One region of the Paenibacillus sp. SEL3 genome, then DNA from elsewhere that is predicted to be linked to it. Evidence: riboswitches for the same ligand, from Rfam matches in the RefSeq annotation. Region 1 holds a riboswitch; the other holds the start of a gene.
What was found. Region 1 has a riboswitch for glycine ahead of gcvT (glycine cleavage system aminomethyltransferase GcvT). Riboswitches for the same ligand answer to the same signal wherever they lie in the genome.
Positions count from the first base shown of each region.

Region 2: another riboswitch for glycine. It lies ahead of ACYCS5_RS05490 (alanine/glycine:cation symporter family protein); the one in region 1 lies ahead of gcvT (glycine cleavage system aminomethyltransferase GcvT).

Region 1 is NZ_CM137725.1:992,927-1,009,719, reverse strand. It holds gene ACYCS5_RS04775 (membrane protease regulatory membrane protein) at 1-99, shown strand, start outside; gene ACYCS5_RS04770 (flotillin family protein) at 148-1,683, shown strand; gene glcT (glucose PTS transporter transcription antiterminator GlcT) at 1,873-2,748, shown strand; gene ptsG (glucose-specific PTS transporter subunit IIBC) at 2,987-5,032, shown strand; gene ACYCS5_RS04755 (HPr family phosphocarrier protein) at 5,143-5,418, shown strand; gene ptsP (phosphoenolpyruvate--protein phosphotransferase) at 5,411-7,123, shown strand; gene gcvPB (aminomethyl-transferring glycine dehydrogenase subunit GcvPB) at 7,243-8,739, opposite strand; gene gcvPA (aminomethyl-transferring glycine dehydrogenase subunit GcvPA) at 8,736-10,091, opposite strand; gene gcvT (glycine cleavage system aminomethyltransferase GcvT) at 10,217-11,317, opposite strand; glycine riboswitch at 11,494-11,593, opposite strand; gene gcvH (glycine cleavage system protein GcvH) at 11,987-12,379, shown strand; gene ACYCS5_RS04725 (PTS mannitol transporter subunit IICB) at 12,806-14,284, shown strand; gene ACYCS5_RS04720 (BglG family transcription antiterminator) at 14,366-16,444, shown strand; gene ACYCS5_RS04715 (PTS sugar transporter subunit IIA) at 16,441-16,793, shown strand, end outside.
Region 2 is NZ_CM137725.1:1,147,992-1,164,784, reverse strand. It holds gene ACYCS5_RS05495 (glycoside hydrolase family 1 protein) at 1-1,431, shown strand, start outside; glycine riboswitch at 1,600-1,676, shown strand; glycine riboswitch at 1,695-1,789, shown strand; gene ACYCS5_RS05490 (alanine/glycine:cation symporter family protein) at 1,948-3,366, shown strand; gene ACYCS5_RS05485 (iron-containing alcohol dehydrogenase) at 3,425-4,597, opposite strand; gene ACYCS5_RS05480 (carbohydrate ABC transporter permease) at 4,746-5,573, opposite strand; gene ACYCS5_RS05475 (carbohydrate ABC transporter permease) at 5,596-6,471, opposite strand; gene ACYCS5_RS05470 (ABC transporter substrate-binding protein) at 6,505-7,788, opposite strand; gene ACYCS5_RS05465 (PTS transporter subunit EIIC) at 7,986-9,467, opposite strand; gene ACYCS5_RS05460 (MIP/aquaporin family protein) at 9,786-10,610, shown strand; gene glpK (glycerol kinase GlpK) at 10,643-12,136, shown strand; gene ACYCS5_RS05450 (LacI family DNA-binding transcriptional regulator) at 12,222-13,262, opposite strand; gene ACYCS5_RS05445 (GH1 family beta-glucosidase) at 13,574-14,920, shown strand; gene ACYCS5_RS05440 (hypothetical protein) at 14,939-15,217, shown strand; gene ACYCS5_RS05435 (hypothetical protein) at 15,244-15,567, shown strand; gene ACYCS5_RS05430 (exodeoxyribonuclease III) at 15,654-16,418, opposite strand; gene ACYCS5_RS05425 (hypothetical protein) at 16,435-16,793, opposite strand, start outside.

The sequences.
Region 1 (16,793 bases):
GCATCGAGCTTCGATCACAAACCGCTTGCTGCGGGAACCCGTATCGTTGTGGTTGAGGTCGCAGAGGGCGTCGTCCGCGTAGCGTACCTGGACACCTAGACGGCGCATTCGCTTAACTTGAAGGGAGCGTGATCGGGAGTGTCAAATTTGCAAGATATTGTGTTGGTCCCTGGGATTGTTGTTATCGTTATCGTCATATTAGGGATCGCCTTTTGGGCCCGCTACAAAACGGTAGGGCCGGATGAAGGAATGATTGTGACGGGTTCTTTTCTGGGAAATAAAAATATTTCCGAGGATGACTCTGGACGTAAAATTAAAATTGTACGCGGCGGGGGGGCCTTCATTTGGCCTATTTTCCAGCAGTCCGAATTCATCTCTCTGTTGTCCCATAAACTGGACGTAACCACACCGGAAGTGTATACGGAGCAAGGAGTTCCCGTGATTGCGGATGGTGTGGCGATCATCAAGGTCGGCAGTTCTATTGAAGATGTGGCTACAGCAGCCGAGCAGTTCATCGGGAAGCCACTGGAGGCTCTTAGGGGAGAGGCTCAGGAAGTACTGGAGGGGCATTTGCGCGCAATCCTCGGCTCGATGACAGTGGAGGAAGTTTATCGTAATCGGGATCGGTTTGCGCAGGAAGTACAGGGCGTGGCTGCTCGTGATCTAAAAAAAATGGGCTTGCAAATCGTTTCATTCACCATCAAAGATGTGCGTGATAAGCACGGATATCTGGATGCGCTTGGTAAGCCGAGAATTGCCGCTGTGAAACGGGATGCTGAGATTGCGGAAGCCGAAGCTGTGCGGGATGCCCGAATTCAGAAGGCGCGTGCGGAACAGGAAGGCCAGAAGGCCGAACTGCTGCGAGATACCAACATTGCCGAGGCAGCCAAAGAGAAAGAACTGAAAGTAGCTTCGTTTAAAAAAGAACAGGATACAGCGAAGGCAGAAGCCGATCAGGCTTATCACATCCAGGAGGCCCGTGCCAAGCAGACTGCCGTCGAGGAGCAGATGAAGGTCGAGCTGGTGCGCAAAGAACGGGAAATTGACCTTCAATCCAAGGAAATACAGGTACGTGAAAAGCAATATGATGCGGAAGTGAAAAAGAAGGCAGAAGCCGATCGGTATGCGGTCGAACAAGCGGCGGAAGCAGATAAATCGCGTAAAATGCGTGAGGCTGAATCACTGCAGTACTCGATTGAGACACAGGCTAAAGCGTCAGCTGAACAAAAACGTCTAAACGGGCAAGCAGAAGCGGATGCCGAACGCGCCAAAGGTACGGCAGACGCAGATGTCATCCGTTTGCGTGGACTTGCAGAAGCGGAGGCCAAGGAAAAACTGGCGGAGGCGTTCCAGAAGTTTGGAGAGGCTGCCGTGCTCGATATTATCGTAAAAATGTTGCCTGAGCTGGCTGGACGTATTGCCGAACCGATTGCGTCCATTGATAAACTCACCGTAGTTGATACAGGAAAAGGAGAAGGAGCAGCGCGTGTCAGTAATTATGTCACCGAACTGATGGCTACGGCGCCCGAGATGCTGAAAAGTGTATCCGGTATTGATGTGGAACAGTTAATCAAGGGGCTGACCACTGGGAAAAAAGGCCTTCATTCCGTGCCGTCCTCCGGTGAAGCGAACAAGCAGCCTCTTCCAGCCTCGGTGGAGGCAGCACTAACAGATAAAGAATAACGATAAGTCTTTGGGAGCTTCTATCCCTAACCAAAAGACCGCTTTTCATCACAGCATTTTCCGGCAATGTGATGAAAAGCGTTTTCTTTTTATTGACCTTTAGCCGAATATTTGGTACTTTAACGTGGATTCCTCTGAGCTTCATGCTATAATTCTTAGGATCAAGGTTCTGATAAAAGAGGTGCGGATGTGAGCAGCCTAAAAGTGGCCAAAGCGCTGAATAACAATGTGATTATAGGAATGCACCCCGAGCATGATGAGGTTGTCGTGATTGGAAAAGGAATCGGTTTCAATCGCAGACCCGGCGATCTTATGCCGTTGGATTCAGTTGAAAAATTATTTATATTAAAAAGCCATGAAGAACAGGAGCAATACAAACGGTTGCTTCCTGAGCTGGATGAAAAGCTCATCGAGGTCATCGGTGAGGTGCTTCATCTTGTTCAGCTTCAAGCAAAGAAGCCTCTAAATGAGCACATTCTGATTGCTTTAACTGACCATATCGCTTTTTCCATCAACCGTCATAAACAGGGAATTACGATTCATAATCCGTTTTTGTATGAGACTAGGGAAATATATCCTCAGGAATACAAGATGGCTGAGCAGGCTGTTGCTTTAATCAGGGATAAGATGAATGTAGATCTGGGAGAAGATGAAATCGGATTCGTGGCCCTGCATATTTATAGCGCTATGACAAACCAGCATATTTCCGAGGTTAGGAAGGATTCTCGTCTGATTGCTGATATGGTTCAGGTTGTCGAGACGACACTGGATTATCGAATTCCTCTCCAATCCCTTGATTATTCTCGACTGCTGACTCATCTGAGGTTTGCGATTGAACGTGTGCGCCGGGGAGAGATTGTGCAGGAGATTTATCGATTGGACAAGCTTTTGAACGAAGAATATCCAGAAATGTATATGCTGTCCTGGAAACTGACGAAGATTATGGAGAAAAGGCTACGTAAACCTGTTTATCCGGCTGAGGTTAGTTATTTGACAATGCATCTGCAGCGGTTGTCCCAACGCAAAGAGCAGGGGGAGCAACAAAAAGTGATAAAACCGGAATAAAAAAGTATTGCCTCGCATTTAGCGGGGTGCTATAATCAATTCTGCAATGAGGAAGACAACAACTGAACATTTAACGTGTTACTGATTCGATCAGGCATGAGTTGCTTTAAGTTATGATTGTTTACAGCCTACTGGGGTAAGCTATATCCCAAGGTTGTTTTCAAACATACTTAAATCGGCTCATGCCTTTTTTGTTGTTTTGCCTCTGTTCTAAATTTCAGAGAAGGATGTGGAAGGTATGTTTAAAAAGCTTTTCGGCGTTTTACAGCGTGTCGGTAAAGCATTAATGCTTCCTGTAGCGATTTTGCCAGCTGCGGGGCTTTTATTGGGTATCGGTAACATGCTGGTCAATCCTGATTTTCTCCAGTACATTCCGGCATTAAATGCGGGCTGGGTTCAATCGGTTGCGACGATCATGATGAATGCCGGACAAATCGTTTTTGATAATCTGGCACTGTTGTTCGCAGTCGGCGTAGCCGTCGGTCTAGCGGGCGGTGAAGGTGTAGCAGGTTTGGCTGCCATCATCGGTTACCTCGTTATGAACATTACTCTGGGTACAGCCGTGGGTGTCACACCTGGTCTGATTGCTCAAAAAATACCGGGTTATGCGAACGTGTTGGGAATTCCAACGCTTCAAACCGGGGTGTTCGGCGGGATAATCATCGGTATACTGGCCGCAGCCATGTACAACCGCTTTTTCAAAATTGAGCTTCCTTCGTATCTGGGCTTTTTCGCGGGTAAGCGTTTCGTTCCAATTGCAACGGCGGTATCCTCACTTATTGTCGGACTAGCACTGGTTCTGATCTGGCCTCCAGTTCAACAAGGACTTAACGCAGTATCTCACTTTATGGTGTATTCCAACCCGACTTTGTCGGCGTTCCTGTTCGGGGTTATCGAACGCGCGCTGATTCCATTTGGTTTGCATCACATTTGGTATTCACCGTTCTGGTTTGAGTTTGGTGAATATGTTAACAAAGCAGGTCAAACCGTTCACGGTGACCAGCAGATCTTCTTCAGCCAGCTTCGCGACGGAGTGGCTTTGACAGCAAGTACGTTCCAAGTGGGTAAATTCCCATTCATGATGTTCGGTTTGCCAGCAGCAGCGCTTGCGATGTACCATGAAGCAAGACCAGAACACAAAAAATATGTAGCAGGTATTATGGGTTCAGCAGCATTGACTTCGTTCTTGACAGGTATTACGGAGCCACTGGAATTTTCCTTCCTGTTCGTAGCTCCACTGCTGTTTGCAGTACACTGTATATTCGCAGGTCTGTCATTTATGACCATGCAAATTTTACATGTCAAAATCGGTATGACCTTCTCAGGCGGATTTATTGACTTCCTGATTTTCGGGATTATTCCAACCCGTACGCCTTGGTGGTATGTAATCATCGTCGGTCTGATTTTGGCAGTTATTTACTACTTCGGATTCCGATTCATCATACGGAAATTCAACTTGAAAACACCAGGGCGTGAAGAAGCCACAGAAAATGTGGATGGCGCAGCAACTGGTAGTAGTGATGAGCTCCCACACAACATTTTGGCAGCTTTCGGCGGTTCATCGAATATCAAGCATCTGGATGCTTGTATCACACGTCTTCGGATCGAGGTTAATGAGAAATCGAACGTTGACAAAGCTCGTCTGAAACAACTTGGCGCATCGGGTGTCCTTGAAGTCGGTAACAACGTACAGGCAATTTTCGGTACACGTTCCGACACCATTAAATCTCAAATGGCTGATATCATGGCTGGACGTACACCTGCACCAGCTCCGGCGCAACCTGCTCCACAAGAGGAGAAGGAAGCTGGAGAAGAACAACAAACCATTATTGTAGAAGATATTGTAATGCCTGTTAACGGCGAATTGGTTGATATCTCGACGGTTCCCGATCCGGTATTTGCAGAACGTATGACAGGTGACGGCTTTGCGGTCGTGCCAAATGATGGAACGATTGTGTCCCCTGTTTACGGCAAAGTATTCAATGTATTCCCGAGCAAGCATGCGGTTGGTATCCAATCCGATGGCGGTAAAGAAGTGCTTGTTCATATCGGGGTGAATACAGTGAAGCTTAAAGGTCAAGGATTTGACGTTTTGGTGAACGAAGGCGATCTTGTGTCAGCTGGCCAGCCTATTATGAAAGTAGACCTGGAATACGTGAAGGCAAACGCTAAATCCATCATCTCACCTGTCATTTTTACTAACCTTCCTGAAGGTTCTTCGGTAACTTTAAACAAAACTGGAGTATTGAAGGCTGGCGAAGATGGTATAATTACGATAAAATAAACTCTATGTGTTTCGGATTAGTTGATTAGGCGGCTTAGGCCGTCTGATCAATTATTCGGTATACTGCGTGTAAACAAATATTATCTTTAGGAAAGTGGGAGGAACAAATTATGCAAACAACTTTTAGAATTACGGATGAAGACGGTATCCATGCACGTCCTGCAACTGCGCTGGTAAATACAGCTAACAAATTCAGCGGTGCTGAATCTTTTGCCGAAGCTAACGGTAAAAAAGTAACTTTGAAATCCATTCTGGGTGTATTGTCTCTGGGTCTGGAACAAGGCGATACTATTAACATTATCTGCGAAGGCGCTGAAGCTGCCGAAGCACTGAAAGCTCTTGAAAATGTAATCGTCAACGAAGGGCTGGGCGAAGTTCATGCTTAAGATTTCTGGGATTGCCGCTTCGGCAGGCATAGCCATTGCCCGGGCGTTTATCTTGGAGCATCCGAATTACGCTGTAGAGAGACGCGCGGTTGGTGATGTTGAAGCTGAAATCGCAAGATTGGATGCGGCTTTGGCACAATCTCAAACCGAATTGGAATCGATTAAGGAGAAAACGCTTAAGGAACTGGGAGAGAAAAAAGCAGAAATTTTTGCATCTCACCTGCTCATTTTGAATGACCCTGAATTGATCGATCCGGTTAAAGCTAAAATCAGAGACGAGCAGCTTAATGCTGACTATGCTTTGAATGAAGTAGCTACACAGTTCATTTCCATGTTTGAAAACATGAAAAGTGCCTATTTGCAAGAACGCGCATCGGACATGCGTGATGTAACCAAGCGGATCCTGAATCACCTGCTTGGTGTTCATTTTGTTAGTCCTGCAGAAATTGCCGAAGAAACGATTGTGCTTGCAGAAGATTTGACACCTTCCGACACAGCTCAGCTGAACCGTGAATTTGTTAAAGGTTTTGCAACGAATATCGGCGGACGTACTTCGCATTCGGCTATTATGGCTCGCTCACTTGAAATTCCGGCAGTTGTGGGAACGAAAAATATATTGTCTCAAGCAAAAAGTGGCGATTTGATTATCGTTGATGGTTTAGATGGTCACGTATTCGTGAACCCTACCGAAGAGATTGTTGCAGAATACCGTGCTAAACAAGTGGCATACGACAAGCAACGCGAAGAGTGGCGCAAGCTGCGCGGCGAAGCTACGGTTTCTGTCGATGGTGTCCATGTCGAACTGGCAGCCAATATTGGTACGCCTAATGATGTAGCTGGTGTCCTGGACAACGGTGGTGAAGGCGTTGGCTTGTACCGTACGGAGTTCTTGTACATGGGACGCGATAAGCTTCCATCCGAAGAAGTACAGTATACAGCGTACAAAACTGTTCTGGAAAGAATGGAAGGTAAACCGGTTGTAGTCCGTACTTTGGATATCGGTGGTGACAAAGAACTTCCTTATCTGGACCTGCCGAAAGAAATGAATCCGTTCCTCGGATTCCGTGCTATTCGCCTGTGTCTGGATCGCCAGGATATTTTCCGCACTCAATTGCGTGCTTTGTTGCGTGCGAGTGTGCATGGTAACTTGCGCATCATGTTCCCAATGATTGCTACGCTGAACGAATTCCGTGAAGCTAAAGCTGTTTTGTTGGAAGAAAAGGAAAAATTGGTAGCTGAGGGTGTATCCGTATCCGAAGAAATTCAACTGGGCATCATGGTAGAAATTCCTTCTACAGCGGTATTGGCTGACCAATTCGCAAAAGAAGTAGATTTCTTCAGTATCGGTACAAACGATCTGATTCAATACACAATGGCAGCGGATCGCATGAACGAGCGGGTTTCTTACCTGTATCAACCTTACAATCCATCCATTCTGCGCCTGGTGAAAATGGTTATTGATGCCGCTCACCGTGAAGGACGTTGGGTTGGTATGTGTGGCGAAATGGCAGGAGATACAACAGCAATTCCGTTGCTGCTGGGTCTCGGACTTGATGAGTTCAGTATGAGCGCCACTTCCATTCTGCCAGCACGTAGTCAAATTTCCAAGTTGTCCCGTGCGGACATGGAAAAACTGGCTACAAAAGCTCTGGACATGCAAACAGCAGAACAGGTTGTTGAATTGGTTCAAAGCATCGAAGGCTAAGGAAGGGTATTACATTTCAAAGGTTATATCTTTTTCCAACAAAAAATTGCTGTGTACATACAGCAGCCGGTATCTAATTAGATACCGGCTTTTTTGCATGCTTTAAAGTAGAATTTGTTTTAACTGCATGAGCAATTCAGTACAGGTTTGCGGGCTGCGGTAGTTTCGTCCAATCGTGTGACTGGAGTAGTATATGGTGCATTGAGCACCAGCTCAGGGTTCTCTTCTGCTTCCCGCGCAATATGAATCATAGTGTCGACAAAAGCATCAAGTGTTTCCTTACTTTCCGTTTCCGTGGGCTCGATCATGATGCACTCCTCTACATTCAGCGGAAAGTAAATTGTAGGTGGATGGTAGCCGAAATCAAGCAGCCGTTTGGCTACATCAAGCGTGCGCACTCCAAATTTTTTCAAGCCTCGCCCCGACATCACGAATTCGTGTTTGCAATGTCCAGGGTAGGGCAGGTCAAAATGTGGAGCGAGCCGATGCATCATGTAATTGGCATTGAGTACAGCACATTCCGATACACGTTTTAAGCCATCGGGCCCGTAGCTACGGATATAGGCATAGGCACGGACGAGAATACCGAAGTTCCCGTAAAAGGCTTTAACCCGTCCAATAGAATCTCCCTGTTCCCGGTCCCAGTGGTACACCCCCTGTGGATCCCGTACGACAAGCGGCTTGGGCAAATAAGGGATGAGCCGTTGCTTTACGCCGACAGGCCCAGCGCCGGGGCCACCGCCACCGTGCGGGGTACTCATCGTTTTGTGCAAATTGAGATGCACTACATCGAAGCCCATATCTCCGGGACGGGTAATCCCCATGATGGCGTTGGAGTTCGCCCCGTCATAGTAGAGCAGACCACCCGCGTCATGCACGATGGCAGCAATGTCAGTGATTTGCTTCTCGAACAGCCCAAGCGTGTTCGGGTTGGTCAGCATGAGCGCAGCGGTGTCGTTGCCTACGGCTTGACGCAGCGCATCCAGATCCACCAGCCCCTCAGGGGTGGAAGGAAGGGTGACTGTTTCGAAGCCTGCGACGGTTGCACTGGCGGGGTTCGTTCCGTGCGACGAATCCGGCACGAGCACCTTGGTACGTCGCTCACTACGTGCTTCGTGGTATGAGCGAATCATCATCAGCCCGGTCCATTCGCCATGGGCGCCCGCGGCGGGCTGAAGCGTGACGGCATCCATGCCAGTTAACGCAGCCAAATCATTTTGGAGCGTATGCAGCAACTCCATGGCACCCTGGATGCTCTCCTCGGGCTGACATGGATGGATTTTGGCGAAGCCTGTATATCGGGCGACATCCTCATTCACCTTCGGATTGTATTTCATCGTACAGGAGCCGAGCGGATAAAATCCATTGTCCACGCCAAAATTGCGCCGGGACAAGGCGGTATAATGCCGAATAACGTCTACTTCGTATACCTCGGGTAATGCTGCAGGTTCGCTGCGCAGCGCATAGTCTGGCAAAAGCGCTGCCACCGGGCGACGGGGAACGTCGCACTCGGGAAGGGAATAGGCGATGCGACCCGGACGGCTCAATTCAAAAATGAGCGCTTGATCGTGTTCCTTTAACAGCTCTTGTTTCTGATCCTGTCCGGTATGTGTCATAGCAATCCCCCCAAGGTGTGCACAAATTGGTCAATCTCTTCTTTGGTTCTTTGCTCCGTCACGGCAATCAACATGTGACCAGCGAGTTCCTCATAGTCCCGGCCCAAATCGTAGCCAGCGATAAATCCAGCAGCTAGCAGCTCGGTCTGGAGTCTGCTCATATCTGTACCCTCAGGCAGTCTAAGGACAAACTCGTTAAAGGTTGGTGCGTTAAACGAGGCAGTTACGCCCTTCAAGCTCAGCAATTGCTCTAAGGCATATCGGCTTTTATGCAAATTTAGCTCGGCTACTTCCTTGATCCCCTGTCTACCCATAACAGATAAGTATACAGATGCAGATAAAGCTAGCAATGCTTGATTGGAACAAATGTTTGACGTGGCCTTTTCGCGGCGGATATGCTGTTCCCGGGCTTGCAAGGTCAGCACGAAACCCCGTTTACCATTGCGATCAGTGGTCTGACCCACAATACGGCCGGGGATACGGCGCATATGTGCCTGAGAAACGGCAAAGTATCCACAAGTCGGACCGCCGAGAGAAGAGGAGATGCCAAGTGGCTGCGCGTCTCCTACCACAATATCCGCGCCCTGTTTGCCGGGTGTCTCCAGCAAGCCAAGTGCCAGTGGGTTGGCACTGACGACCAAAAGACCTTTGTGTGCATGGATGAGGTCAGCCATCGGCTGTAGATTTTCCACGGCTCCGAAAAAGTTGGGGCTTTGGACCAAAACAGCCGCGGTCTGTTCCGATACGGCCGCCGCTAACGCATCAGCATCCGTTACACCGTCCGAACAGCCGATCTCCACGATGTCCAAATTCAATCCGCGTGCATAGGTTGCCAATACCTGACGTGCCTCTGGATGGACGGACCTCGATACGATAAGCTGTTTACGGCGGGTAGCTGCGGCGGACAGTGAGCCCGCTTCCGCCAGTGCAGTCGCTCCGTCGTACATGCTGGCATTAGCTACAGCCATGCCCGTCAATTCGCAAATATACGACTGAAATTCGAAAATGGCTTGTAGCTCGCCTTGGCTTACTTCCGGCTGATAGGGGGTGTAGGCTGTATAGAATTCCGAGCGTGAAGTGATGTGCTGGATGACCGACGGAATATGATGATCATAAATTCCTGCGCCAAGAAAGCTGGCATGTGTGTCTGTATTGGCGTTGTGTCCAGCCAGCTCGGCCAAGTGGCGGGTTAAGGCTTTCTCATCGAGTCGAGAAGAAAGAGGGAGTTCCCCTTGATATCGAATGGCCTCTGGAATGTCACTGAATAAATCATCAATGGATGATACACCCACCACACGCAGCATTTCGGTTTGATCTTGTTCAGTCATAGGGAGATAACGATGCTGCTTCATAGGTTCTGGCTCCTTTCGAAAAGCAAAATTTTAAATCGTAATTAGCTAATAAAAAAGTGTGAGCTGAAAAACCCGGAAGTTCATATCTGACATGTTTGCTTTATTGGAATGAAGAGAGTTTAAGATTAGCGCGGGCGTTTATAAAAGGGTGCTGCCACTACCTCGGCACGCAGGCGTTTGCCACGAATCTCAACCTCCAGCGGTGTGGAGAGGGCGCTAAAACGACTGTCCACCAAGGCGAGGCCCAGATTACGCTTCAAGGTGGGCGACTGAGTCCCCGTTGTGACCTCACCGATGCGTTGTCCTTCTGCGAATACCGGATAATGGGCGCGTGGGATGCCGCGATCAATCATTTCCAGCCCGATCAATTTACGAGGAACCCCTTGTTCTTTTTGACGCTGAAGTGCTTCTCTACCGATAAAATCTCCTTTATTCAGCTTGACGAAGAAACCCAGACCGGCTTCGAGTGGTGAAATTGTGGCAGATAACTCCTGTCCGTATAGCGGCAACCGAGCCTCAAAGCGTAGTGTATCCCGAGCACCAAGTCCAGCGGGAATCAGCCCATACGACTCACCGGAACGAAGCAAACCCTCCCATACGGCGGGTGCTTCCGCGGCAGGTACGTAAAATTCAAAACCGTCTTCGCCCGTATATCCGGTTCGTGAGACGAGTGCTTTTGCTCCGAACAATGGCACGTTCTCATGAAAGTGGAAAGATGCCAGATTCGTAATATCCGTATCTGCCACGGCTGCGGCAATACGTGCTGCTTCCGGTCCCTGCAATGCCAGCAATGCTATTGCATCAGACACATTCTCCATGTGAACGGATGCAGGCACATGACGAAGTAACCAATCCCAATCCTTATCAATGTTGGAGGCGTTCACAACGAGCATGTAGCGCTCCGGTCCTTTGCAGTAAACAAGCAGGTCGTCTACTACACCTCCATCGGGGTAACACAGGAGTGAATATTGTGCCTGACCTGGTTCCAACTGGCTGACATCATTCGTGGTCACCCTTTGTAGAAAAGCTTCGGCCTCTTTGCCTTCAACCAAAAACTCACCCATATGCGATACATCGAATAAACCCGCACGTTGCCGGACGGCCTCATGCTCCTTTTGGATACCGCTAAACTGAACGGGGAGCTCCCAGCCGCCAAAGTCAATACAACGAACCCCAGACTGCGTCCCGTAGGACGAATATAGCGGTGTTTTTCGCAAATTAGTCATGTTTCCACTCCTATCCGGTGTGATCGGCAAAACAAAAAAGACAGGCCGAAAAAAACGTATAGACAGCAGTCTATACTCTTTTTTCAGCTCTGTCCTTGATACCAGAAAGTTACCCCGGTATGTACCGGGTTTCCTCTTGGGTGATCCGCTCCAATAGCGAATGCTCTCCAGAGATGCGTCCGGCAGAGGTCCTTTTGCCTGAGAGATTCACCTGCAATGCAGGCTTACTCCTTCGGCGCTACCTTCGGGATCAGCAGTATATTACCTGGCTTTGCAGATAACAACTTGATCCGATTCGCGTGCACAACTGTCTCACAAGCGGCAACAGCTATGCGAATCTTTTTGGCAGTCTCTCCCTCTGCGTTCATCCGCGTTTGCAGTTGTCGGGGTGTTTCCCAAAGTATTTGCTATAACCCATTAATACGCAAATTCATTCAAAATGTCAATAAAAATGTCATCAAAAACAATAGAAAAAACATTTAATATATAAATAAGGATATGTAAGCGTTTGTTATAAATTATTATATTTTTATATAGAGCGCTATAGGAGGTGATATGAAGTATTTTTGTTAGTATTATTGACATGAGTGTTCTTATTGTCATAATCTTAACCTGTCTAATACAGGTGAGCAAATGCGATTTTATTCATATGGAAGTGAGGGGAACAGAATGGGTGAAGTGAAGCAGCAACTTTGGTATACAGACGAACATGAGTGGGTTCAGCGGACAGAGAATGGAACGGTGCGGATTGGTATTACAGACTTTGCACAGCACCAACTGGGTGATATTGTTTTTGTAGAATTACCTGAGGCGGGAGTAACGATTGAGCAGGGAGCGGAGATCGGTACGATTGAATCGGTGAAGACGGTATCCGACCTTTTTGCTCCGGTGACGGGAACTATATTAAAAGTGAATGAAGCGCTGGAAGGTACACCTGAGCTAGTGAATGAATCTCCTTATGACAAAGGTTGGATGGTAGAAGTAGAGATGGATAAAGATGTGGAGGAAGCATTGGGCAAACTACTGTCGGCGGATCAGTATGAGCAGTTGATTTCGGAGTAATAAATAGAGCAATGCAGCATGAAATAATAGCGTGTTATTCGGAATTTTATATTGATTTTTAATTGAATAAGAGCATCGTTAGTTTGCTCGATTTTTGTATAAAATAGTCGCTATGATTTGACGTAGCGGCTATTTTTTTGTCTTTTTTTGAAAACGTAATTACGTGTGTTGTTCTGATATAGTGGGTTGTCCCCATATAGGAATCATACATAATCCAGCACGGTTTTTCGACTAATTTCTATAGCTACAGGTCATATTAAGAAGAATTATGCAGGTATAATATCTTCCTGGATAATTTAAATTTAAATGTTGTCATCAACGTTCATGACGAAAGTACGTTTTCATTTCGTTGATGAAGATAGCGCTGTCATTTAGTATGAATTTTAAGAAAAGGTAGTGATGCTTACCTACAAGGAGGATTTGAATATGAGTACATTGGACGCAAAGCCAAGTTCAAAAGGAGGCACTCGTGTCGCCGTACAGCGTTTTGGCCGTTTTCTTAGCGGTATGGTTATGCCCAATATGGGAGCCTTTATTGCGTGGGGGTTGATTACGGCACTCTTTATTCCGACCGGATGGTTCCCGAACGAAGGTTTTGCACAGTTGGTTGATCCGATGAAAAATTATTTGTTGCCGCTGCTGATTGGTTATACAGGGGGCACGATGATTCACGGACAGCGTGGAGGTGTGATCGGTGCCATCATGACGATGGGTGTCATAGTAGGAGCCGATATCCCGATGTTCCTGGGCGCGATGGTAGCTGGTCCGCTGGCTGCGTGGATATTGAAGAAGTTCGACAAGGCCATTGAAGGCAAAGTCAGATCAGGCTTTGAAATGCTGGTCAATAATTTTTCGGCCGGGATTATCGGTGCCATTCTAGCACTGCTTGCCCATGTGGCGATCGGCCCGGTTGTACAAATGATCAGTCAAGTGTTGTCGGCAGGGGTACAGTTCCTCGTGAACGCGGGGCTATTGCCGCTTGTCAACCTCATTATTGAGCCCGGAAAAGTATTATTTTTAAACAACGCGCTGAATCACGGAGTATTGAGTCCGATTGCGTTGGAGGAAGCTGCAAGAACAGGCAAATCCGTACTGTTCATGCTGGAATCCAACCCTGGGCCGGGGCTTGGTATTTTGCTGGCCTACTGTCTGTTCGGTAAAGGCTCTGCGAAGTCGTCAGCTCCTGGCGCAGTCATCATTCATTTTTTCGGCGGGATTCATGAAATTTATTTCCCTTATATTTTGATGAAGCCGATTCTGATTCTTGCAGCTATAGCTGGCGGTGTTGTGGGAACCTTCTGTTTCATGTTGACAGGTGCCGGACTGGTTGCTGCTCCTTCACCGGGTAGTATCATCGCCTATTTTCTAATGACGCCAAAAGGTGGATATTTGCCAATGCTGAGCGGGGTGATCGCTGCTGCGGTCGTATCCTTTGCTGTTGCAGCAGTGTTACTCAAGACAGGTAAGCAACAAGAAGAGGGGCTGGAGGAAGCTGCATCTCGCCTGAAAGATATGAAAAATCAAAGCAAGAGTGCCAGTGCTAACGCCACTGTAATGGAAGATAACCACGAATCTGATCGTGCTGCCGAGATTGTCGCAGATCGAACGCTCAAGGATAAATCCGAAGTGAACAAGATTGTCTTTTCCTGTGATGCAGGTATGGGTTCAAGCGCGATGGGTGCCTCGATTTTACGCAAAAAAATGAAGCAGGCGGGCGTAGACGTAACAGTTACGAATACGGCAATCAGTGAAATTCCACAGGATGCGGATATTGTCATTACGCAAAAAACGTTGACAGACCGGGCTAAAACAGTAGCTCCGAAAGCTGAGCACATTTCCATTGACAATTTTTTGAAGAGTCCTGAATACGAAGCGCTGGTTGAACGTCTGAAATCCGATTCTTAATCCCCGTCTTAGTCAGGCTGACTGTATGCAGTGTACGTCTCCTGCTGGAGGGATGAGCTTGGGAAGGAACGGTATGCGCTTATGAATATTACGAAACGACAACGTGACATCGTGGAATATCTTCTGGAGCAGTCCAAAGAGGTTACAGCCGGAGAAATTGCCACGAAGATCAATGTCAGCACAAGGACGGTTCATCGGGAACTGGGCGCAGTCGAGCATTGGCTGGCAGCTCATGAGGTGAAGCTGGAGAAAAAGTCAGGGATTGGTATCTGTATAGATGCAGACCCAGCTCAGCTTGTATGCCTGCGAAAGCAATTGCTGCATACGAATCCAGACGAATATTCGGCTGAGGAGAGAAAGATCGTGGTTCTCTGCATGCTGCTGGATACACGGGAGCCGATCAAGCTGCTGGCGCTGGCTTCAGATCTGAAAGTCACGGTAACTACGGTCAGTCATGATCTGGACGAATTACAAGACTGGATCGGAGATCGAGGGCTCGTGCTTGTCCGCAGACGGGGATACGGTGTCGAGATTACCGGACGGGAGATAGACAAAAGACGGGCGATTTCCGAGCTGGCCCTCGAACATTTGGATGAATCTGATCTGTTTTCCAGCCAGGGAGAGGTTCGTTCTGTGACCCGTGTCTCCGACAAATTGCTGGAGATGATTGGCAGAGGGAACTTGCTGATCGTGGAAAAGGCCCTCTGGCAGCCCCATGAAAAGTGGCTGGAAAACATGGTGGAAAGCAAATATATGGAGTTGCTGATTCAGATTTGCGTTTCGCTGGCACGTCTACGACTCGGGTATGTTATGGATCCTCTTCTCTCCTATTTAAAAACAGATTCGGATGAGAATATCATGCTGCGTACAGCTATGGTAGAACGCATATGCGCAGAATTGTCAGCGGCGCTGGATATAAACTTTCCGGACCCGGAACGATCTTATTTCAGGCTGCTGTTCCGTGATGCCGAGGATCATTCTACCCGGCTGCTGCCGCTCGATGATCTTGTACTGCTGGAGTCGGTTCATGAGTTGATTCGTCGTGTGGAGGAAGAAACAGGCACGCCATTGGAAGAGGACCGTGTTCTGCGTGAAGGACTGATTGCCCATATGGCTCCGGTATTCAAACGTTTGAAGGAAGGCAAGTCGATTCGTAATCCCCTCCTTCAGCAAATCCGCAAGGATTACAGCAGCTTATTCGACTCAGTGAAAAAGGCTGCAGCAGACATGACAGAAATGAAAGTCCCTGATGAAGAGATCGGATTTCTCGTCATGCATTTCGGCGCTTCGCTGGAGCGGCTGCGACAATTGCGGCGGGAGGTGCGGGCCATCGTAGTCTGCACGAGCGGCATTGGTTCATCCAGACTTCTGGCAACAAGGCTCGCCAAAGAGCTGCCACAGATCAAAATTGTGGATAGGGCCTCATGGTACGAGGCGGCGCGGATCCCCAAGGAGGATTATGATCTGATCATTTCGACAGTAGAGCTACCGCTTGAACCAGATCGCTATCTTAAGATCAGCCCGCTGCTGACGCAGGAGGAGAGTGATCGCCTGCGTCAATTTATCCAGCATATTACACTCAATCATCCTGATGACCATCAGCAGGAACAGGTTGTTCAGCCCGGTCAGGACATGGAGTGGCTTACCGGTCTGCGGAAAAGTCTCGATGAAATTGTACACATTGTACAGCAATTTCAAGTGTACCCGCTGGAAAATCAGGAGATGGATATGGCGGCGACCGTAGAGGCTATATGCATGTTGGAGGCGGGGCGGGGGAATGTTACAGAGCCTTCTGCGGTTGCTGCACAACTCATGGAAAGAGAGCGCCAAGGTAGTCAGGTGATCTCTGATACCTCCATTGCTTTAGTTCATACGCGTAGCCACTATATTCGCAAACCTTCGCTTACCTTGTATAAGCTGGCAGAGCCGCTGTTGGCGGATACAGGCGAACAGGTAGAATGCGTGCTGCTCATGTTGGGACCTCGTGAGCTGCCGAGAGAAAGCTTGGAGGTATTGAGCGAGATTAGTGCATTACTCTTGCAGGAAGACATGGTTACGCTACTGGAACACGGTAGCAGGGATCATATTGTCAATTATATATCGATTGAGCTAGCTGGATTTTTCCACAGTAAATTAGGGACAGGGAGGAACCTACCGTGAGTATTATGACGATAGACAAAGTGAAAATGAATGCAACCGCCAAAGACAAATATGAGGCGATTCGTATGGCTGGACAAATCCTGCTGGATGCAGGACATATTTCAAGTGAGTACATTGACAAGATGCTGGAACGCGAGGAGATCGTGTCCACCTATATCGGGAACGGGCTGGCTATTCCACATGGCACCAAGGAATCCAAGACGCTTATTCAATCCACAGGCATCTCCATCGTTCAGTTTCCGCAAGGCGTAGATTTTGGGGAAGAAAAAGCATACATGGTAATCGGCATTGCAGCACAAGGCGGCGATCATATGGAGATTTTGACGAGTATTGCTGTGGTGTGTGCAGA
Region 2 (16,793 bases), 160 kb from region 1:
AAAAACTTCTTGTGGGGCGGGGCAACTGCAGCCAACCAATTGGAAGGTGCTTTTGACGTAGATGGAAAAGGCTTGTCCAGCGCAGACATGATTGCTTATGTACCCAAAGCGGAACGTAAGAACGATCACGCTATAGAGATTTCGTCCGAGCGACTCGAAGACATTTTGGCAGGCAAAGTCAATGCCCGTTTCCCAAAACGTGAAGGTGTGGACTTTTACCACCACTACAAAGAAGATATTGCATTGTTCGCTGAAATGGGCTTTAAAGTATTTCGTATGTCCATCCACTGGTCGCGGATTTTCCCGAATGGCTATGATCACGAGCCGAATGAAGCAGGATTGCAATTCTACGACAATGTATTTGATGAGCTACGCAAATATAATATTGAGCCCTTGGTAACATTGTCACATTATGAAACACCGCTAGGTCTGACTCAGAAGTATAATGGCTGGCTGGGTCGTGAAGTCATACAGCATTACGTCAATTATGCCGAAACGGTGTTTACACGCTATAAGGATAAAGTAAAATACTGGCTGACCTTTAATGAAATCAATGTAATGACCATGAGTCCGTTCACCGGTGGCGGTGTGGTTATTGACCGTGTAGAAAACAAACAGCAAGCGATATATCAAGCATTGCATCATCAATTTGTAGCTAGTGCACTGGCAACCAAACGGGGACATGAGATCATCCCGGGTGCTCAGATCGGCTGTATGTTGGCACGTATAGAAAGCTATCCACATACGTGTAACCCAGCGGATATACTGAAAGCCCAGCATGAAAATCAGATGAACCTATTCTTTACGGATGTGCATGCCCGTGGGGAATATTCCAACTATATGAATCGTTATTTTGAAGAAAATAATATTGTGATCCAGACAGAACCCGGCGATGACGAAATTTTGAAAAATAATACGGTTGATTTTATCTCATTTAGCTACTACATGACCTTGACCGTATCGGCAGGTCCAGAAGGCGAGAAAGCAGCAGGAAACCTGATTGGCGGCGTGAAAAATCCGTATCTGCAGTCCTCCGACTGGGGATGGCAGATCGATCCGATCGGCCTGCGTGTTACACTGAATACGTTTTATGATCGCTATCAAAAGCCTCTGTTCATCGTGGAAAATGGCTTGGGTGCATATGATAAGGTGGAGGAAGATGGCTCTGTGCATGACACATATCGCATTGATTACTTGCGTCAGCATATTGCCCAAATGAAGGAAGCGATTGCCGACGGTGTTGATCTGATTGGTTACACCAGCTGGGGCCCTATCGACCTTGTGAGCATGTCTACTTCCGAAATGTCCAAGCGCTACGGATTTATTTACGTTGATCTGGATGATGACGGTAACGGAACGCTCAAACGCTCCAAAAAAGACTCTTTTAATTGGTATAAAAATGTGATAGCAACCAACGGTGAAGAATTGTAATTCCATATCATCTCGGGCGGGTATAGCAGAGGACATCCTAAGGATGCGATCTGCTGTACCCGCTTTTTTGATAGACTCAATAATAATATTTCAGAGGGCTTCACAAACTTTTCACTTGTAATAAGCTGAAAGTTTTCTGTATAATGAATAAAAATTTCATATGTCTGGTTGATGTTTGCGGGAGATGGAACGAAAGTTCCGACCGAAGGGGCAAAACTCTCAGGTGCTTAGGCTGTTTACAGCCACAAGCGGGGACCGTAAACGGACAGAACTCTGGAGAGACCCTTAATTGGGCGCCGAAGGTGCACCGCAGAGAACATCTGCTTAAACTCTCAGGCAAAAGGACAGAGACGCGAATAACCTGTGACAGGGAATGCCCTAGGCTTTTTTATGAGCTATTAGAGGCAAAACCTGCACAAGATGGTTGTATTTTTTCGTGCCTTTAACCTCTCCAGGAGTCGAATCAGCGGATTTGACTCTTTTTTGTTTTCTAATATGCTGGAGGAGCGGGTTGAAATGAATTTGGTACATGTGTTAGAAACGATTGACAGCTGGATATGGGGAGCGCCGCTTCTTATTCTCGTGATGGGCACGGGGTTGTGGCTAACGATCCGCTTGAAGCTGCTTCAGGTTATTCGATTGCCTTTGGCGCTCAAGCTAATTGGTAAAGCGCCGGACGAAGGTAGCGGAGATGTAAGCAGCTTCGGTGCATTGAGTACGGCACTGGCAGCTACTGTAGGTACAGGAAGTATTGTTGGCGTGGCGACAGCGATCAAGCTGGGTGGGCCCGGTTCATTATTCTGGATGCTGGTTGCAGCTTTTTTCGGGATGGCAACCAAATATGCGGAAGGATTATTATCCGTTAAATACCGTGTTAAAGACCGGAACGGACAATTTTCGGGTGGTCCGATGTATTATATTGAAAACGGACTTGGCCGCCGTTTCAAGCCGCTGGCGATGTTGTTTGCCTTTTCTGGTGTTCTTGTAGCCCTATTTGGAATCGGTACTTTTCCGCAAGTAAAGGCTATCGTTTCTTCGACGGAAAGTAGCTTTGGAGTGCCAACGGTAGTTACAGCGATCATTATTTCCGTGTTAACTGCTGTTGTTACGATTGGAGGACTCAAAAGTATTGCCAAGGTATCCACAAAGATTGTTCCATTCATGTCGGGGCTCTATATCGTAGTTTGCTTAATTGTACTCATTAAGTTTGCAGGAGAGCTTCCTCATGCGATTGCTTTAGTATTACAAGGGGCCTTCTCGACCACATCTGCAACGGGTGGATTTGCCGGAGCGACGATTATGTTGGCGATGCGAAGTGGAGTTGCCAGAGGTATTTTTGCTAATGAAGCCGGTTTGGGAAGTGCGCCAATTGCAGCAGCTGCTGCTAAGACGAAATGGCCTGCAGAACAAGGGTTGATATCCATGACAGGCGTATTTATCGATACGATGATTATTTGTAATCTGACGGGATTTACGTTGCTGGTTACGGGAATATGGAGTGGAAATGACGATGGAGGTCTGATGACCCAGCATGCGTTTTCCAGTGCCTTTCCGGCTGGTGCAGAACTCGTGACGATTAGCCTTATTTTATTTGCATTTACAACGATACTGGGCTGGAATTACTACGGGGAACGTTGTGTTGAATATTTACTGGGTGTCAAATGGATTAAACCATACCGTTATTTGTTCATCGCACTTGTGGCAGGAGGTGCGTTCATCAAGTTGGAAGCCATTTGGCTGCTGGCAGATATCTTTAACGCAATGATGGCTTTCCCGAACCTGATTGCACTGCTTGGCTTATCGGGAATCGTAGTTGCAGAAACCCGAACCTATATGGATTCTTTGTATCCTAATAAGAAAAAGGGTATTCTTGCAGGTACCCATGTAGGGGCTGCTATCCAAGTAGAAGAAAAGGGACAAACGGTTAATTCATAAATTCCAAAAGGGAGTGTCTTCAGCCACCATAGGCTTGAGGACACTCCCTTTTTAAATGTTATAACGATGCGCGCAAAATAGCTAAAATATCTCCTTGATTAAGCTTTTTATAGTTACCGAAGCCTCCGTATTCCATTTCACGGGCTGCAATGTTTGCGATTTTTTCCAATTGCTCATCATTAATATTGTAATCGGCCAGGGTGGAAGGGGCACCGAGACTTGTCCAGAATGCAGTAAGACGGTCAATACCTTCCAAGGCGATTTCTCTATCTGTTTTACCTACGGTGTCTAAGTCAAACATACTGAGCATCAGCCGTTTCATGCGTGCAGCATCCTGATCCACCGTATGTCTCATCCAGTTGGGGAATAGGATCGCTAGACCGCCAGCATGAGGAATGTCATATACAGCTGATAATGCATGTTCAATCGTATGCGAAGCCCAGTCCCCGAAGTAGCCCATTTGCAGTGTTCCGTTAAGAGCAATCGTTCCGGCATATAAAATCGTTTCACGATGCTTGTAGTTGTGCAAATCCTCCAGCAGTTTAGGTGCAGTTTCAATCACGGTTTGCAGCACGGAAAAGCACATACGATCTTGCAACGGTGTATTTTTAACATTGTGAAAATACTGTTCAAACACATGGCTCATCATATCCACCATGCCATATACCGTCTGATCACGTGGCACAGAGAAGGTGTTTTTTGGGTCCAGAATCGAAAACTTCGGATGCGTCACCGCGCTGCCCCATACGTATTTTTCGTTCGTTTCCCAGTTGGTGATGACAGAATCCGGATTCATTTCTGAACCGGTGGCGGCGAGTGTGAGGATGGTGCCGAATGGTAGAGCCTCGGTCGGCATGTGCTTTTTGTTGATAATATCCCACACATCGCCGTCATATTTAGCCCCTGCTGCGATGGCTTTGGTGCAATCAATAACGCTTCCGCCGCCTACTGCAAGTAAGAAGTCGATGTTTCCATTTCGGCAAATGTCGATGCCCTTCTTAACGGTAGACAAGCGCGGATTCGGCTCTACGCCGGACAATTCATGAATGTTAAGATGTAGCGGCTCTAACGCGTTTAATACCTGGTCATACAGACCATTTCGCTTGACACTTCCGCCTCCGTATATCAGTAAAATATTTTTGCCGTAATTCAGCAGCTCCTGCTGCAGTTCTTCAATTTGATTGTCTCCAAAAATTAATTTGGTGGGGTTATAATATGTGAATTTGTTCATCTGGAAAGTTCCCCTCAGTTCATAGTTCATGTTCAAATCGTAAATCGCTTAACCTGATTGCCTGTTGAATACCTAACTTTACCATGTAAGCTATTTGAAATGACGATTAACTATTATACATGAAATGAATAAGGGAATTCAAATAAATCTAATCTTTGACCGCTCCGGCGGCAAGATCGGAAATAAACTGGCGGCTAATGAAAAGAAATAAAATTATAAGTGGCAGTACAGCAAGCAGGGTGCCCGCAATGACCATCGCATAATCCGTATTGTATATCCCGTTTAATTGTGACAGTGCAATCTGGAGCGTGAATTTACGCTCATCCGTTAAGACGATTAGCGGCCATAAATAATCATTCCAGGCTCCTATAAAGGTAAACGCGCCGAGAAAAGCGAACGCAGGACGTAGAATAGGCAGTGCTACATTTAAGTACAGCCGAAAAAAGCTGCATCCGTCCATCCGCCCCGCATCCAGCAGCTCCTTTGGAATGGATTCTTCCGCATATTGACGAATCCAGAAAATGCCGAAGGCATTTACCATCCCCGGGATAATAAGCGCTTTGAACGTACCTACCCATCCAAAGGTGGCCATCATGACAAAGGAGGGGACAAGCGAAAGTTGTGAAGGGACCATCATTGTAGCTAGCAGAACGATAAATAGCACTTTTTTGCCCGGAAAATCAAACTTGGCGAATGCAAAACCTGCCAGTGAATCGAAAAACAGAACCAATAAGGTAACAGAACCAGCTACAAAAAGGGTATTAAAAAAGGCTCCGGCAAAATTAATCTGCTGCAATACTCTCGTTATGTTATCCAAGAAGTGGCCGCCAAACCACAATTGCGGTGGAAAACGATAGATGTCTGAAGTTGTACGGGTTGCCATAACGATCAGCCAGTAAAATGGAAACATCGACAGGATGATTCCCACCAACAATCCGGCATATAAAACAAAGGATTTTGCACGTGTCTGCATCATGTTGTGAAGCTCCTTCCCATCGTTATTTTTTACCTTGAACGAGTTTCCAGTTTATGATGGAGAATAGAGCAATGATGAGGAACATTCCCCATCCGACGGCTGCACCATATCCAAAATAGTTGTTAATGAACGACTCGCGGTACAGGTATAAAACGATGGTCATGCCACTTGCCCCGGAACCGCCGTCATTACCGACCAGGACCTGTGGCTCGGTGAAGAGTTGCATACCGCCGATGGTGGACGTAATGACCGTAAACAGAATGACTGGGCGCAGCATGGGGATAGTGATGCGGAAAAAAGCTTGTGCTCCGGTTGCTCCGTCTATTTTGGCGGCCTCATACAGCACATGCGGAATACTCTGAAGTCCGGCCAGATAGATGATTGCGTTATAGCCCATCCATCTCCATACGACCATAGAAGAAATGGCAATTTGGATACCCCATGGCACATTCAGCCATTGAACCATGGGCAGTCCCAAGAGTTGCAGAAGGTAGTTGAGAAATCCGAAATTGTTGGCAAATAAGGCACCAAATATGATGGCGACGGCCACAATAGACGTCACATTGGGCAGGAAGAATCCAACTCGCCATAAGGTGCGCATTTTCACAAATGGGGCATAAAGCAGAAAGGCAATAATCAGTGCGAAGAATAGCATTGGAATTGTTGCATACACCCAGATCACAAAGGTGTTGCCTACAGCCTGCCAAAATTCATGATCTGTTACAAGGTAGCGAAAGTTGCCCCAGCCGTTGTAGGTCATGTCTCCGATTCCGTCCCATTTGTGAAACGCCAGGTATAATGAAAAACCAATCGGAAACAGTCCAAAGATGCCAAACAGCAGATAAAACGGCGAGATCGCAGCATAAACGGCACGGTGCTTCCAGATTTCTCTCAGCATATTGTCCACACGCCTTTTTTGAATTTTGTTTTTTTATCGCTGTAATTCCCGTTCGATTCGTTCCATGGTTTCCGTCCATAATGCATCAGGATTAGCATCCTGCTTGGCAACATTAGCAAGGCGACGGGTCACAATGCCGTGGATGACAGGGTAGCGCTCGCCGAAATAGCTGCTTTTCACATGACGTGCGGAGGCGGCGAAGATGAGTCCGGTGGCCTGACCCCCAAAGAAAGGCTCGGGTGTCCCCATGATAGGATCGTTATAGACGCCGGGAGTGGACGGGAACAGACCGATTTTGTGGTAGGCTTCCAACTGGTGTTCCGGGTTTTGCAGCCAGGTCAGGACTTCAAAGGCTTCTTTGGGATGTTTGCTGGATTTGAGGATAGAAATGAACGAACCACCCAGGTTGCCGTCTCCTCCAGGAGCACGGGCGACTCTCCATTTGCCAGCTGTATCCGGCGCGGCCTCTGTGAGAACTTGCTTCATCCAAACAGCCCCTACAAAAGAGGCAATTTTGCCGTTATTGACCGAAGCGTTCCATTCGGGAGTCCAGCCATCCGCATTGGCGAGCAGATGCTTCTTGTGGAAATCGACAGCGGTTTTCCAGCCCAGACGGATGTCAGGAGATTGATTGCCAATATAGCTGCCATCCGGCTTGAAGTAGAGGTTTGTATGCTGAGCGAGCACTTGATTGTAAACGTTTACAATATTATCAGCCAAAAACGAACGGCTTCCGAATTTCTGCTGAAGTTGTTCTCCGGCTGCCATGTAATCATCCCATATGCGGATCGAGGCACTAACCTTTTCAGGATCACTAGGCAAGCCTGCTTGCTTAAATAGATCGCTTCGATAGAAGAGGGCAGTAGGCCCAGTATCCATGGGAAATGCAATCATTTTACCATCAGGAGTGATCCCCTGATTCCATTTCCATTCCAAATATTGATCTTTTAGGCGGTCTGCTCCGAGCTCCCTTAAATCATAAAAACGATCCGCACTTGGAAATAGCTCCACCATCCAGTCGTTCAGAGCTACGATGTCTGGTTCACCAGAACGAGCTGCGAGCGTTGTCTTCAGTTTAGCTTTGAAGTCACCACCTATTTTTTGAGTTTTTAATTCAATGTTGGGAAAGTGTTTTTCCGCTTGGGCGAGTAGTTCATCATCAATGGAACGGTTCCAATACCATAATGTAAGCGTTATCTTTTTTCCATTTGACAAATTAGTTTCAGATGATTGACTTTCAGAGAACGAGGGTCCACTACAAGCACTGAACATAGTGAGAAAAGCAAGACATAATACCAACCATTGTACTGTCTTCACATCATTTCCCTCCTTGCTGTCTGAGATAATCTGCCTGCTAAACAAGTTGTAAATGGTTTAGCTCCATCATATGAAGCTGTTACCCATTTATGTGCATTGCCTTAACCAAAAACAAAAAATTTGAAACGTTTATCCATAAAAAAAAGCACGTGCGTCTGTTATATGAAGAACGCACGTACTTAAGTTAGGGATTCAGCTCATGACATCAACCGCAGTATTTCATCTTTCAGAATTTCGGACCGAGTCCCGAAAATAACCTGCAGGGTACCGTTACCAAGCCTGATGATTCCCGACGCTCCGAGCTGCCTGAGAGCTTGATCGTTAACTGCTTTGTCGTCTTTGACGACAAGACGCAGCCGTGTGATGCAGGCATCAATGCTTAGGATATTGTCCGAACCGCCGAGATAGGTTAGTACCCTGCCTGCCTGACTGGACGGAGTGTCGGATGTAGCGTTTGCTTTTTTATTGGGTACAGATTCGTTAGCCTCAGACAGGAGACTGTCTTCTCCATCATCTTCACGCCCAGGAGTTTTTAGGTTGAATTTGAGAATGATAAATCGGAACAGAAAGTAATAGATGAGGGCGAAGACAAGCCCGACCGGGATCATTCGCAATGGGTGAGTGGAGAGTTTCATATTGACCAAATAGTCAATGAGTCCTGCTGAAAAGGAAAAGCCCAGTTTGACATCCAATAGGTATACGACCAGGCCGCTCAGGCCTGTCAGCAGAGCATGAACGCCGTAAAGCAATGGTGCAATGAACATAAACGAAAATTCGAGGGGCTCGGTAATTCCGGTCAGGAACGATGCCAGCGCAGAACCGATGAAAATGGAAGCGACGGCTTTACGTTTTTCCGGTTTAGCCGTATGGATGAATGCGAGAGCGGCTGCCGGGAGAGCAAACATCATAATAGGGAAGAAACCGGACATGAATAGACCAGCTGATTTATCGCCTGCAAAGAAACGGGTCAGGTCACCATGAACAACTTCGCCAGCTGCATTCGTATAGTTACCAATCTGAAACCACGCGATTGAGTTTAGTACATGATGCAAACCGAGCGGGATCAGCAGCCGATTGGCAATCATGAATACCATTGATCCGATTCCGCCAAACCCGACAATCCAGTTGCCGAAGGCTGCAATCCCATCTTGTACCGGACTCCAGATCATTCCGAGCAGAATGGCCAGAATCATGGTCGTGAAGGCGGTAATCATGGGGACAAAACGTTTGCCTGAGAAGAAGCCAAGCCAATCCGGGAGCTGAATATTATGATATTTTTTAAACAGAAAAGCAGACCATCCACCGATAAAAATACCACCCAATACGCCCATGTCCAGCTTGACGTCGTCTGGAATATATGCAAATATACCCGGCACTGCCGCCAAAATACGGGTCAACACCATATAGGCAATGACTGCCGATAATGCGGCTACTGCGTCGCCTGCCAGACCAATGGCAACACCAATGGAGAAAATGAGCGCAAGGTTACCGAAGATAGCCCCCGCCCCCTCGTTCAGAAAAGGAGTGACATAATGATTCAGAAATCCGCCAACTACGGGACCAAACGGTATATCCGTTTCATAATTAATCAGAGCTAATCCTTGCAAAATCCCTGCGGCGGGTAGAGTAGCTACTGGAAGCATTAACGACTTGCCGATTTTTTGCAGAAATTTCAGCATAACATTCTTCCCTTCTTCATCGAGTTTGGGAGTGTCGTATTCATCCTGAAATCCTTACTTGTGCCCATTTTTTTACATCATAAATCGGGGGATCTAACATGGTCAACGATTATTTTAAGCTATGAAATGACGTAAATCCGCAGTTGACATCGCTTACATGCTTATATAGTATCAAATTTAAGTTAATAATCGTGACGGAGACAAGAGAGCCACGCAGACATCCCATGGTACAGCACAGGGTTGATTTGTGATGGCTTTTCTTTTTTTTGTGCGATGAAAGCGATCAAAATCGGGTGATCTATTGAGGAGGTAGGTTGTATGTCGCCATACGCAGCCGAATTCATAGGGACAATGATTCTTATTGCCCTAGGTGGCGGAGTGTGCGCAGGGGTGTCCCTGAAAAAGTCATTTGCCCACGCTTCCGGCTGGATTGTGGTCGGAATGGGTTGGGGGCTTGCGGTAGCTATTGCGGTGTATGCAGTGGGTCAAATCAGCGGAGCGCATTTGAATCCGGCAGTTACACTCGCGTTGGCATTTCAGGGTAGTTTTCCATGGCAAGATGTATCCGGCTATATTGTGGCTCAGCTTCTTGGGGCCATGGCGGGTGCGATCATCGTCGTTTTGCATTATTGGCCCCACTGGAAAGAGACGGAGGACACAGCAGCCAAACTCAGTGTATTCGCGACAGGACCAGCTATTGATCATCCGTTTGCCAACGTGCTTAGTGAAATGATAGGTACTTTCATCTTTGTTCTTGCTTTACTGTCGTTTGGCGCCAATTCATTTACAGACGGCCTGAAACCGCTGATTGTTGGTTTTTTAGTTGTCAGTATCGGTTTATCCCTTGGAGGCACAACGGGCTATGCCATCAATCCAGCGAGGGATTTTGGGCCGCGTCTGATGCATTATTTACTACCGATTCCCGGTAAGGGAGCATCCAACTGGAAATATGCCTGGGTGCCCATTGTAGGGCCTCTGTTGGGTGGATCTTTCGCAGGGCTGTTTTATCAGGCTGTTTTTAAGGGGAGTGTGACTCCGGCTTTCTGGATTTTACTAGGGATCATCGTGATTGTACTCTTGATTACCTTCCGTATGAGTCGTACTTATAAAAATCATAAAACGGATCACAAACTTACAGCGTAAAAACGATGGATTTACACGGGGAGAGATGAACAATGGGAAAATATATTTTGTCACTAGATCAGGGAACGACAAGCTCAAGAGCGATTTTGTTCAATAGCGAGGGAGATGTAGTGTACTCGGCTCAGCGAGAATTTCCGCAATATTTTCCTCATCCCGGCTGGGTAGAGCAGAATGCGAATGAAATCTGGAGCTCTATTCTCGGAGTCATTGCCTCCTGTCTTTCCGAATCCGGTGTAAAAGCAAATCAAGTGGCTGCCATCGGCATTACCAATCAGCGAGAATCGGTGGCTGTGTGGGACAAAAATACAGGAGTGCCCGTATATAATGTACTCGTATGGCAATCACGCCAAACCTCGGACATCTGTGAAGAATTGAAGCGACAAGGGCACGAGGAACTGTTTCACAGCAAAACAGGGCTGCTGATCGACCCGTATTTTTCAGGCACTAAAGTAAAGTGGATACTGGACCATGTAGAGGGCGCGCGGGAAAAGGCGGAACGAGGTGACCTGTTATTCGGTACGATTGACTCGTGGCTGATCTGGAAACTATCCGGCGGAAAGGCACATGTGACGGACTACTCGAATGCAGCCAGGACGCTCATGTACAACATTTATGAGCTAAAGTGGGACGAAGAGCTGCTGGACATTCTGGGTGTTCCGAAAATCATGCTGCCTGAGGTAAGACCTTCTTCTGAGGTATATGCGCACACCGTGGATTATCATTTCTTCGGTCAGAATGTACCGATCGCCGGTGCAGCAGGTGACCAGCAAGCAGCCTTGTTCGGTCAGGCATGTTACGAAAAAGGGATGATCAAAAATACTTACGGCACAGGCTGCTTTATGCTAATGAATACGGGGGATCAGCCTGTTGAATCTAAACACGGCCTGATTACGACCATCGCTTGGGGACTGGAGGAAGGCAAAGTGCAATACGCACTCGAGGGGAGTGTGTTTGTAGCGGGGTCGGCGATCCAGTGGCTGCGAGACGGGCTGCGTATGTTCCGTGAAGCGAAGGACAGTGAGCCTTATGCCGCTCGTGTTTCGTCTACGGAAGGAGTGTATCTTGTCCCCGCTTTTGTCGGACTGGGGAGCCCCTACTGGGATAGCGAGGTGCGCGGAGCGATGTTCGGCCTAACACGAGGGACCACGAAGGAGCATTTTATCCGCGCCACATTGGAGTCACTCGCTTATCAGACCAAAGATGTGCTTACAGCCATGGAGATCGATTCAGGTATTGCGGTGAAGACGCTGCGGGTGGATGGAGGAGCTGTATTGAACAATTTTCTGATGCAATTCCAGAGCGATATTTTAGATGCAACGGTGGAGCGGCCAGTGATCCATGAGACGACGGCACTGGGGGCTGCATGTCTGGCAGGTTTGGCTATTGGATATTGGAAGAGTACGGATGAACTTCGTAAGCGGGTGAGGGTGGAAACCTCTTTTGCCCCGAATATGGATGAATCAAGACGTGCAGGCTTGTATGAAGGCTGGAAAAAGGCTGTGAATGCGATGATGGCCTACAAGTAAATGATTAAGCGCTGGGTCTCTGAATATTAAACTGCAAAAAGATGACTTCTGAATTTATCAGGAGTCATCTTTTTTAAGGCATGAGCTAACCTTTGACCTTCGTATGGTTCCAATGTTGGCCGGCTCCGCAGGAACTACGAATGACCAGTTCCGGCTCGACTTTAATACATTTGGTATCCATTTGTTTATTCATCAGGTCAAACAGCACCATAGCAGCTAGACGGCCTATTTTTTGCTTGTCTTGTTTTACAGTCGTCAGTGGAGGTTCGGTATAACGACAGGCTTCTATATCATCACATCCCACTACAGCAATATCCTCGGGTACCCTCAAGCCGCTTTCCTTGAAAGCACGTATGGCACCAAAGGCAAGCAGGTCGGTCGCCGCAAAAATAGCTTTTGGTAAATTTCCTTGCTGTATCCACGCTTTCGCGACCTGGTATCCATCTTCTGCCGCGTAGTCCTTACCATACACGACCCATTCAGGTCTAACATCAAGACTAAACCGTTTTAGTGAAGCAATAAAGGCCTCCTCTCTCTCTTTAATAACCAAGGAGGGGCGTTCAATGCCTATAAACCCCATGTCGCGGTATCCATTCATGTAAAAGTGCTCAACAACCTTCATTGAAATCTTCTGATTGTCGGACATAATGTAGCAAGAACTGGCTCCGGTTAGTTCAATATCGACACCGATACAGGGGATAGGGCTGGCATCGAGATCAAAAACACTCTTCTCCACTTCATCTCCAGCAATAATAATGCACCCGTCCACTGAAAAATATTTCGAGCGAGCCAAATAGTCCTCTCCATTATCCAGAAATTTCTCATTTGAAAAAAACAATAGGTCGTAACCAAGCAAGCCAATCTGTTTTTTGAAGACATTAATGATATCTACAAAAAAAGGATGACTAAAATCAACATTCAGCTTACCAGCGAATATAACGCCTACCAGATTAGATTTTTTGGTAGCAAGCGTTTTAGCCGAGGAGGAGGGTCTATAGCCTGTTTCCTCCATGATTTTAAGTACCCGCTGCCGGGTTTCCTCACTGATGTCTGTGTAATTGTTAATGATTTTCGAAACCGTTGCTACTGAAACGCCTGCCATACTAGCTATTGTTTTTATATTCATGGAATCCTCCGCAACTAAACTGATTTAGTTAAATTGACTTTGTTTTTCAAAATTAATGATTACTCGTATTCTATGCTACCTCATAGAAGTGAGTCAACCGTGCTAATAAAGGATGGTTCCTAATATTTTAAGGAGTAATAACGGTGATTTGTATTTTATTTGATAATTTACAAATCTCTATTTACAAATACAGGCTATCCGATACATAATAGTAGCTGTAATTAACTAAACCGCTTTCGTAAAGGTAAGTGCATTTATTCTAAGATAGCCGGAGCTGTGAAGTCTTGATTCCTGAAAGGATGATACCAAGTATGAATGAGAATACCTATACATTCCCCACCACGTTTATGTGGGGAACTTCGACCTCTTCTTATCAAATTGAAGGTGGCGTGGATGAGGAAGGAAGAACGCCTTCTATTTGGGATACTTTCTGTCAAGTACCCGGGAAGGTGATCGGAGGGGACTGCGGAGATGTGGCTTGTGACCATTTTCACCGCTTTAAGGAAGACGTGCAATTAATGAAGCAACTTGGCTTTTTACACTACCGTTTTTCCGTGGCCTGGCCGCGCATTATTCCCGCACCTGGCGTGGTTAACGAACAGGGGCTACTCTTCTATGAGCGTCTGCTGGATGAGATTGAGTCGGCTGGGCTAATTCCAATGCTGACGCTGTATCATTGGGATCTGCCGCAATGGATTGAGGACGAGGGTGGCTGGACGCAGCGAGAGACTATCCAACATTTTAAAACGTATGCCTCTGTAATCATGGATCGATTTGGACAGCGTATAAGCTGGTGGAATACGATAAATGAGCCCTACTGCGCCTCTATTTTGGGCTATGGCACAGGCGAGCATGCCCCCGGCCATGAGAACTGGAGGGAAGCTCTTGCTGCCGCTCATCATATTCTGATGTGTCACGGGATAGCCATGAACTTACACAAGGAAAAGGGCCTGACGGGCAATATCGGTATTACGCTGAACATGGAGCATGTCGATGCAGCCTCTGAACACTCCGAGGATGTAGCCGCTGCTGTCCGGCGGGATGGCTTTATTAATCGTTGGTTTGCCGAGCCATTGTTTAACGGGAAATACCCTGAGGATATGGTGGAATGGTACGGGGAGCACTTGAACGGATTGGATTTTGTACAGCCTGGTGATATGGAGCTGATTCAGCAGCCAGGGGATTTTTTGGGCATCAACTACTACGCCCGCAGTATCATTCGAGCGACTACAGACGCTTCGTTGCTTCAGGTCGAGCAGATTTCCATAGAAGAACCGGTAACGGATATGGGATGGGAGATTCACCCTGAATCCTTTTATAAGCTGCTGACACGGATTGAGAAGGATTTTACCAGAGGATTACCCATCCTGATTACAGAAAACGGAGCAGCGATGAAGGACGAACTGGTGAATGGAAAGATTGAAGACATTGGGCGTCAGCATTACATTGAGGAACATTTAAAGGCATGCCATCGCTTTATTGGGGAGGGAGGTCAGCTTAAGGGCTATTTTGTATGGTCATTCCTCGATAACTTCGAATGGGCCTGGGGATACAGCAAACGTTTTGGGATTATACACATCAATTACGACACGCAGGAACGGACACCCAAACAAAGTGCGCTGTGGTTCAAGCAAGTGATGGCGAATAACGGGTTTTAAATAGAAAAGGGGTGCACGATGCAGCAGTATTATTTTGACGATCAAGGACGTTTTGTGATTGAGAATTTTGCGCAGGCCAAGCCCTTTTCCAGTTTTCTACCCGGTATTGCTGGTGTTCAGGGAATTCCTCTGTGGGCGTATTATGTTAATCGTGGACAAGGAATTGCGAGCTTTGGTGTGGAGGATAAGAATGGAGCTATCATGGAGTTTTTTCCGGCCAACCGAACAGCTCCTTTATTGCTAGCAGTGCTAATCCTGATGCAAGTTTGCATGGAACGGGATATATCGCGAGGCTGAGCGGATCTACGGCAGAATTTATTCATATGTGGATATGGATGATGACGGGCGGGCAGCCGTTTGGCTATGATCATAGGGGCCTATCCTTGAAGCTGGAGCCCAAGCTGCCAGGCTGGCTGTTCACAGCTACAGGTGAGCTATCTTTCTGTTTTCTCGGAAGCTGTCAGGTGACTTATTTTAATACGGATCGCAAGGATACTTATCCACCGGAATGCATAGTGACCCAGTATGTACTGCATTACGCTAGTGGCGAAAAGAAGACGATAAGACAGGCTATATTAGATCATAAAGAGGCACAAGATGTGAGAGAGCGGTTGATTTCCCGTATCGAGGTATATTTGGGGACATAGCTCCATTCATTAAAGCGGTCATGCTGCAATAACAGAGCATGACCGCTTTTTAAAGTTTCATAAATCCTTGTGTCAGGGCAGGGGACTTATGCTGAAATATCTTGCAACTCCAATATCACAGGACAGTGGTCACTGCCTGTAATATGACAATCAATGTTCGCATCCATCAATAGCGAACGAAGTCTCTCCGAGACGAGGAAGTAATCGATCCGCCAGCCAATATTCCTTTCTCTCACCTTTGGCATGTAGGACCACCAGGAATAAACATCCGTCCGGTCAGGATAAAAGGTTCTGAAGGTATCTATAAATCCGGCGTCTAGCAGCTGTGACATGCGTTCCCGTTCCTCAGGCGTAAAACCGGCATTTCCGTAGTTAGCTTTGGCGTTTTTGAGATCGATCTCCTGATGAGCTACGTTCAAGTCTCCACACACGATGACAGGCTTCAAAGCATCCAGTTGTTGCAGGTAGCTGCGAAAACGGTCTTCCCATTCCAGTCTGTAGGGCAGTCGGGATAAGTCCCGTTTGGTATTTGGTGTGTACACATTGACGAGATAAAATTTTTCGAATTCCAAAGTGATGGTTCGGCCCTCCGGTTCTTCATTTTCTTCAAGTCCATAATGCACAGAGAGCGGCTTGATTTTGGTGAAAATAGCCGTGCCGGAATATCCTTTTTTCTCAGCATAATTCCAGTATTGTGTGTATTCCTCCATGTTTTCCATGAGGATCTGCCCTTCTTGAAGCTTCGTTTCCTGTACGCAAAAAATATCGGCATTCGTTTCTTTTAAATAAGTATAAAACCCTTTGGTCACACAGGCTCTTAAGCCATTTACATTCCAAGATATTAATTTCATTTGATTAATCTCCTTGCTACTTCACGCGGTCAAGCGATGTGATTTGTATATCCTTTGTTGACATAAGCTTATAAATGTCTTCTATCTTGACTTCATAGGTCTTTTCATCAAAATGGTCCTGACCAAACATATAATCGTTTAGTTCTATTGCCTTAAGGTTTCGGTTGGTATTCATAGCCGAAGGGAAGTATTCGATGTCTAATGAGGCTTTATTTCCGGCCAACACTGTTTTGAGAACTTTTGCAGTTTGTAATACCCGTTCTTTTTCCAATGACAATCCTGAGTCAGTTAGATCCTCGAATACAATTATACGAATATATTGATCGCCGACCGCTTCGGGATTCAGTTTAAAATCGTCGTATTCTTTGATCATTT